One region of the Streptomyces sp. NPDC085866 genome, then DNA from elsewhere that is predicted to be linked to it. Evidence: riboswitches for the same ligand, from Rfam matches in the RefSeq annotation. Region 1 holds a riboswitch; each other region holds the start of a gene.
The links. A riboswitch is a leader RNA that binds a small molecule or an ion and turns the genes downstream of it on or off. The one in region 1 is predicted to bind cyclic di-AMP.
Positions count from the first base shown of each region.

Region 2: it holds a riboswitch for cyclic di-AMP, as region 1 does, so the genes downstream of both, ACIF83_RS34650 (M23 family metallopeptidase) here and ACIF83_RS28870 (M23 family metallopeptidase) in region 1, are expected to answer to the same signal.
Region 3: it holds a riboswitch for cyclic di-AMP, as region 1 does, so the genes downstream of both, ACIF83_RS08835 (peptidoglycan DD-metalloendopeptidase family protein) here and ACIF83_RS28870 (M23 family metallopeptidase) in region 1, are expected to answer to the same signal.

Region 1 is NZ_JBITSQ010000011.1:352,021-354,277, forward strand. It holds gene ACIF83_RS28865 (PP2C family protein-serine/threonine phosphatase) at 1-1,068, shown strand, start outside; cyclic di-AMP (ydaO/yuaA leader) riboswitch at 1,310-1,469, shown strand; gene ACIF83_RS28870 (M23 family metallopeptidase) at 1,477-2,257, shown strand, end outside.
Region 2 is NZ_JBITSQ010000016.1:98,761-101,017, reverse strand. It holds gene ACIF83_RS34650 (M23 family metallopeptidase) at 116-871, opposite strand; cyclic di-AMP (ydaO/yuaA leader) riboswitch at 884-1,046, opposite strand; gene ACIF83_RS34645 (M16 family metallopeptidase) at 1,271-2,257, opposite strand, start outside.
Region 3 is NZ_JBITSQ010000003.1:447,235-449,491, reverse strand. It holds gene ACIF83_RS08840 (alpha-galactosidase) at 1-738, shown strand, start outside; cyclic di-AMP (ydaO/yuaA leader) riboswitch at 1,042-1,204, shown strand; gene ACIF83_RS08835 (peptidoglycan DD-metalloendopeptidase family protein) at 1,209-2,114, shown strand.

The DNA of each region.
Region 1 (2,257 bases):
CCCACCTCGCGCACCCTGGCCCGCGCCCTGCCCGCCCTCCTGATCGCCGCCGGGGTCGGGTACGACCTGCTCACTCCGCGCGCCTTCACCGCCGTGCCCTTCTTCACGGCCGCCCCGCTGATCGCCGCGCCCCTGTCCTCGCTGCGCACCACGCTCCTCACCGGCCTGGCCGCCCTGGTCGCCACCGTCGTCGTCTGCACCCAGTTCGGTCCCGCTGTGGACGTGCACACGATCACCGAGATCGTCACCGTGGCCACGGTCGCCGTGCTGGCCGCCGCCATCAACCGCGTCCTGCGCCTCGGCGACCAGCGGCTCGCCTCCGCCCGGGAGATCGCCGAGGCCGCCCAGCGGGCCGTCCTGCCCGAACCGGACGACCGCATCGCCGGCTTCGACATCGCGGCCCGGTACGAGGCGGCACAGGAGGGCGCCTTCATCGGCGGTGACCTGTACGCGGTGCAGGACAGCCCGCACGGCGTGCGGCTGATCGTCGGGGACGTACGCGGCAAGGGCATGGGCGCGGTCGCCGCCGTCGCCGTGGTCATCGGGGCGTTCCGGGAGGCCGCCGAGCAGGAGACCACGCTGGAGGCGGTGGCCGCGCGGCTGGAGCGGGCGCTGGCCCGCGAGGGCACCCGGCGGGACGGCATCGACGCCTTCGAGGGCTTCACCACCGCCGTCCTCGCCGAACTCCCGCACGGCGGCGGCGACGGTGTGGTCCGGATCGTCAACCGCGGCCACCCGCCACCGCTGCTCCTGCACGACGACGGCACCCTGCGCACCCTGGCCGCGCACGAACCCGCGCTGCCGCTCGGCATGGCCGACCTCGGCCTGTGGCCCGACCGCGCGACCGAGTCCGGCTTCCCGAGCGGCGCCACCCTGCTGCTCTACACCGACGGCCTGTCCGAGGCCCGCGACGCCCACGGCCGCTTCTACGACCCCCTGCGCCGGCTCGCCGGACGCCGCTTTCCCGATCCGCGCTCGCTGCTCGGCCGCCTCGCCGCGGAGGTGCGCCGGCACTCCGGGGGCGGGATGACGGACGACATGGCGCTGCTGGCCGTACGGCGTCCCTGACGCCCCGCCAGTGTCACCCAAGGTGATCGGACGGGCGCCCTCCGCATAACATCTGAGACACCATCAAAACCGCCGAGACTCCTGGACGCCGGTCAACTCGCCCGTTTTCCACCGGTCGTGACACCTATGTCCGCCCTGAAATCCGTTAATGATCAAGTAGAACAGCTTGGAATCTGACGTCCGGGTCTATTAACGTTCGATAACGCAGCGCGGTCGTCCCAGCCGTCACAAGAGGCGGCTCCGTGCGCACGCGCCGAATCCCGCAAGGGAACCGGGGAACCACCACCTTGGGGTGAATCACGCGGATGCCGCCGTGGAAGCACGGCAGGTATACGCGCGTAGGAGACCTTCCTGCTCCGAACCCGTCAGCTAACCCGGTAGGCGGAGGAAGGAAAGGAGTGCGCCTTCGTGGCGTCCAACCGGCCTGCCCCAGAAGCCCCGTTCATGCCGAGCGAGACCGAGACCTTCGGATACTTCGGCGCTCAGCACACCGACGAGGGCCCCTGGGAGGAGTGGAACCCCACCGAGGAGTCCATACGGCCGGTACGCGGTCGGCACCGCGTGGCCAAGCAGCGTGGCGGCGGACTCGCCCGCAGCTCCACGGTCCTCGGCGTCGGTGTCATCGCCGCCGTCGGCGCGGGCGGCATGGCCAGCGCCCACACCGGCAAGCCGCCGGTCTCCATCTCCATGCCCGACCTGGACTCCGTCAGCTCCCTGTTCGACGGCTCCTCCTCCGACGCGTCCAAGGCCGCCGATGCGTCGCTGAGCAACGTCGGCACGACCGACGCCGACAGTGACCAGGGCGACGCGGGCGAGGCCCTGCGCAACCGCATCATGGCCCAGGCCGAGCAGCAGCAGAGCAAGGCCGACATCAAGGCCGCCGCGTCGGCGGCGGCCGCCGCCGAGAAGCAGGCCGCCGACGCGGCCGCCAAGGCGCAGAAGGAAGCCGCAGCCAAGGCCACCGAGGCCAAGAAGGAGGCGGAGGCCGCGGCCAAGAAGAAGGCCGAGGAAGAGCGCCTGGCCGCGCTGGCCAAGCAGTACAGGCTGCCGGTCGTCTCGTACACGATCACCGGCACCTTCGGCCAGCCCGGATCGATGTGGTCCTCCGGCTACCACACCGGCCTCGACTTCGCCGCCCCCACGGGCACCCTCATCAAGGCGATCCACAGCGGCACCATCACCGAGGCGG
Region 2 (2,257 bases), on a different contig from region 1:
ACGGCGGGCCGGAATCCATGGATATTTTTTGGACAGTGGATGCCGCAGGCGCTGCGAAAAACGGCGAAAGCCCCGGCTCGTGAGCCGGGGCTTCGGGATGTCGTGCGCCGGAGCGTCAGACGTTCACGCCGTGCTGGCGGAGATAGGCGATCGGGTCGACGTCCGAGCCGTACTCGGGGGTCGTACGGGCCTCGAAGTGCAGATGCGGTCCGGTGACGTTGCCGGTCGCGCCGGACAGGCCGATCTGCTGGCCCGGGAGGACCTTCTGGCCCACGACGACGCCGATGGACGACAGGTGGCCGTACTGGGTGTACATGCCGTCGGCCATCCGGATCACGATCTGGTTGCCGTACGCGCCGCCCCAGCCGGTGGAGACGACCGTGCCGGAGCCGACCGCGTGGACGGACGTCCCGCTGGCCGCGTGGAAGTCGATGCCGGTGTGGGAGCCGGAGGACCACAGGGAGCTGCTGGCCTTGTAGCCGGTGGAGACGTACGAGTGCGCGATCGGGGCCACGAAGGCGTTCAGGCGCTTGCGCTCGGCCTCTCGCGCGGCGCGGGCCTGGGCCTCGCGCTCCTTCTTCGCCTCCTCGACGGCCACCTTGGCCGCGGCCTCCTCGGCCGCCTTCTGCCGGGCGGCCACCAGCTGGGCCTCGGCCTGCGCGTCGATCTGCTCGGCGACCGTGTCGCTGACGGTGATGACCGGGGTGAGGCCGGTCTCCTCGACGGAGTTGTCCGCGGCGAGTGCCGGGCCGGCCGCCAGGGTGCCGACGACACCGGTGGTGGTGAGGGCCGCGACACCGGCCGCCTGAGCGGTGGTGCGCTTGACCCGACCGGGCTTGCGGTGCTTCCCGGTGGCGCACATGAACGCCATGAAGTGGCTGGTCCTTTCCTTCCCTCTCGCCTACCGGGTTAGCTGACGGGTTCGGAGCAGGAAGGTCTCCTACGGACCCCCTCGCCGGTGCGCGGGCGTCCGATTCACCCCAGGGACTGCGGTGGGTCCCCGGCTCCCCTGGCTCGCGCCGTGGGGGACTCGGCGATGACTGTCCGGTGCCGCGGGCGCGGCGCACTGCCTGACGAACAGCCCGGTCGACGCTATGCGGCCCGACTTTCGATCCCCAAACGGATCCCGGCTTTTGTAGCGCATCCCACAGGCCAGACAGGCAACCTCTGCCTCAATTCGGACATCTTGGGAAGGGCTCCGCGCGACAAAGGGCCCTGACGACCCGTCGGGTCGTCAGGGCCCCCACGCGCGCGGGGCGCCTCGAAGCCGCTACTCGGCTGCCACGACGGTGACTTCGCCGATGCCGAGCGCCTCGACCGGCGCCTTGATCTCGGCCGCGTCACCGACGAGGACGGTCACCAGGCGGTCCACCGGGAAGGCGTTGATGACGGCCGCGGTGGCCTCCACGGTGCCGGTGCCGGCGAGCTGCTGATACAGAGTCGCCTGGAAGTCGTCGGGCAGGTGCTGCTCGACCTGGTCCGCCAGCGTGCTCGCGACGGCCGCCGCGGTCTCGTACTTCAGCGGCGCCACACCGACCAGGTTCTGCACGGCGACGTCCCGCTCGGCGTCGGTCAGGCCCTCCGCCGCGAGCGTGCGCAGCACCGTCCACAGGTCCTGCAGCGCGGGACCGGTGTTCGGGGTGTCCACGGAGCCGCTGATGGCGAGCATCGCGGCGCCCGTGCCGTCCGGCGCGGAGCGCAGGACCTGCCCGAAGGAGCGCACGCCGTAGGTGTAGCCCTTCTCCTCGCGCAGGACGCGGTCCAGGCGCGAGGTGAGGGTGCCGCCGAGGCAGTAGGTGCCGAGCACCTGGGCGGGCCACACGCGGTCGTGCCGGTCGGGCCCGATCCGGCCGATGAGCAGCTGCGTCTGGACGGCGCCCGGCCGGTCGACGATGACCACCCGGCCGGTGTCGTCGGCGGTCACCGGCGGCACCGGCCGCGGCGTGCCCGGGGTGCCGGTCCAGGCACCCAGGGTGTCGGCGAGCAGCTCGTCCAGGTCGGTGCCGGTGAGGTCGCCGACCACGACCACGGTGGCCGTGGCGGGCCGCACATGGCGGTCGTAGAAGGCACGCACGGCCGCCGCGTCGATCTTCTCGACCGTCTCCTCGGTGCCCTGGCGCGGCCGCGACATGCGCGAGGTCGCCGGGAACAGCTCCTTGGAGAGTTCCTTGGCGGCGCGGCGGGCGGGGTTGGCCAGCTCGTGCGGGATCTCGTCCAGGCGGTTGCGGACCAGCCGCTCGACCTCGCTGTCGTCGAA
Region 3 (2,257 bases), on a different contig from region 1:
TTCAATCGCTGCTTCACCGACGCCGGCTGGCCCGGGGAGCCGTACCCGCAGCGCCTGTGGGTGGACCATGTCCGCGCTCTGTACGCCCTGCTGGACCGGCTGCGAGCCGCCCATCCCTCGGTCGCGTTCGAGTCCTGCTCGGGCGGCGGCGGGCGGATCGACCTCGGCGTGATGAGCCGCACCGACCAGGTGTGGACCTCCGACAACACCGACCCGCTCGACCGGCTCGCCATCCAGCACGGCTTCAGCCAAATCCATCCGGCGCGGGTCATGGCCGCATGGGTCACCGACAGCCCGAACACCCAGCTCAACGGGCGGGAGAGCTCGCTGCGGTTCCGTTTCGTCAGCTCGATGGCCGGGGTCCTCGGCGTCGGCGGCGACCTCACCGAGTGGACCGGGGAGGAGCTGGCCGAAGCCCGTCGCTGGGTGGACCTCTACAAGGAGATCCGACCGGTCGTCCAGCGCGGCGACCAGTACCGGCTGCGGCCCCCGACGGGCGGTCTGAGTGCTGTCCAGTACGTCCTCGGGGACGAGACCGTGGTCCTCGCCTGCCTCCAGGCGCAGCACTACGGCGAGCCGGTGCCGGCGCTGCGGCTGCGCGGACTCGACCCGACGGCATCGTACAAATGCCTCGAAACGGGCGAAGAGCATCGAGGGGCCGTCCTGCTGCACCACGGGCTGCGCGCCGGGCTGAAGGGTGACCTGGATGCGACGGTTCTCCGACTGCGCCGCATCTGAGCCATCTGCCCGAATTGGCGCCTTCGTTCCAACTCGCTCTGGGGCAAGGGGGCGTGGGGAGTCGGTGCGTGAGGAGCGTCATATTCGTGACCGTGCGTCGCGCGTCATGTCCACGTAATCCCCATAAAGGCGAAGGAAATTGAAAAGGGGAAGGATTCGGGAATTCACGCAGAGTGACCGGGAATTCCCGAATTCGATCACTTGGAACATCCACGCCGGGAACCGGCTGCTTGTCCGGTTGCGTCTTGCTCGCTTACGTTCGCCACCAATCCGGACGGAACGCCGAATCCTGCCGCCGCCCGGAGTCCCCACACACTTCACCCGTGTTCGGCAGGAGCGGGGGACCCGCCAGGTACGACTGCCTGTCCCGGTCTCCGGGACAGGCTGGGGTGCAGCCGCGCACCGCGCGGCCGGGCAGCTCCAGCCCGAACCCGTCAGCTCACCTCGCAGGCGCCGGAGAGGAATGCGCCATGCCCGCGAAGGGTAAGCACCGCCGCCCCAAGACCCCGCGTTTCAGCCGCTCGATCGCCGTCGCCGGAACCGGTGGTGCCGCGCTGGCCCTGCCACTCCTCGGGGCCACCGGAGCGCACGCCGCCACCACGCAACCCGTTTCCGGAAAGGCCGTGCAGTCCCTTCCGGTCGTGGAAAAGACGGCCGTGAAGAAGGCGGCCGTGCAGCGGAATTCGGGTGTGCGCACCTACACGGTGCAGTCCGGCGACTGGCTTGCGAAGATCGCCGACGCGCAGCACGTCAGCGGCGGCTGGCAGCGGCTCTACGACGACAACCGGCAGGCCGTCGGCCAGGACCCCTCGCTGATCCACCCGGGTCTGAAGCTGTCGCTCGGCGCGAAGACCGCCCGGACGCACACCGAGCCCTCCGCCCCGGCGCCGGCATCCCCGTCCCGGTCCGGCCAGGCCTCCGGTGCCGCCACCGCACCCTCCGCACCCTCCGCCCCCTCCGTGCCCTCCACCGGCTACACCCTCCCGGTCGCCGGCGCCACCATCGGCACCGGCTACCACGTGGCCGGCAGCATGTGGTCCAGCGGCTACCACACCGGCGTCGACTTCGTCGTGCCGACCGGTACCTCGCTCAAGGCCGTCGCCGCCGGCACCGTCGTCTCCGCCGGGTGGGGCGGCGCCTACGGCAACCAGGTCGTCATCAAGCTGAACGACGGCTACTACGCCCAGTACGGTCACCTCTCGCGGCTCTCCGTCTCGGCCGGCCAGACCGTGACCGCGGGCCAGCAGATCGGCCTCTCCGGCGCGACCGGCAACGTGACCGGTCCGCACCTGCACTTCGAGATCCGCACCACGCCGAACTACGGCTCGGACATCGACCCGGTCGGCTACCTCCGCTCGCACGGCGTCGCCGTCTGAGGCTCCCGCTCCGTGGGACGCGTTCTCGAGAATCACCTGCCCTGACAGGCCGCAGAAGGCCGGACCCCGATCCCGGGGTCCGGCCTTCTGCGTGTGCGCACCGTCAACGCGCCTGACCGTGGCGTTATTCCTGGATTGGCACA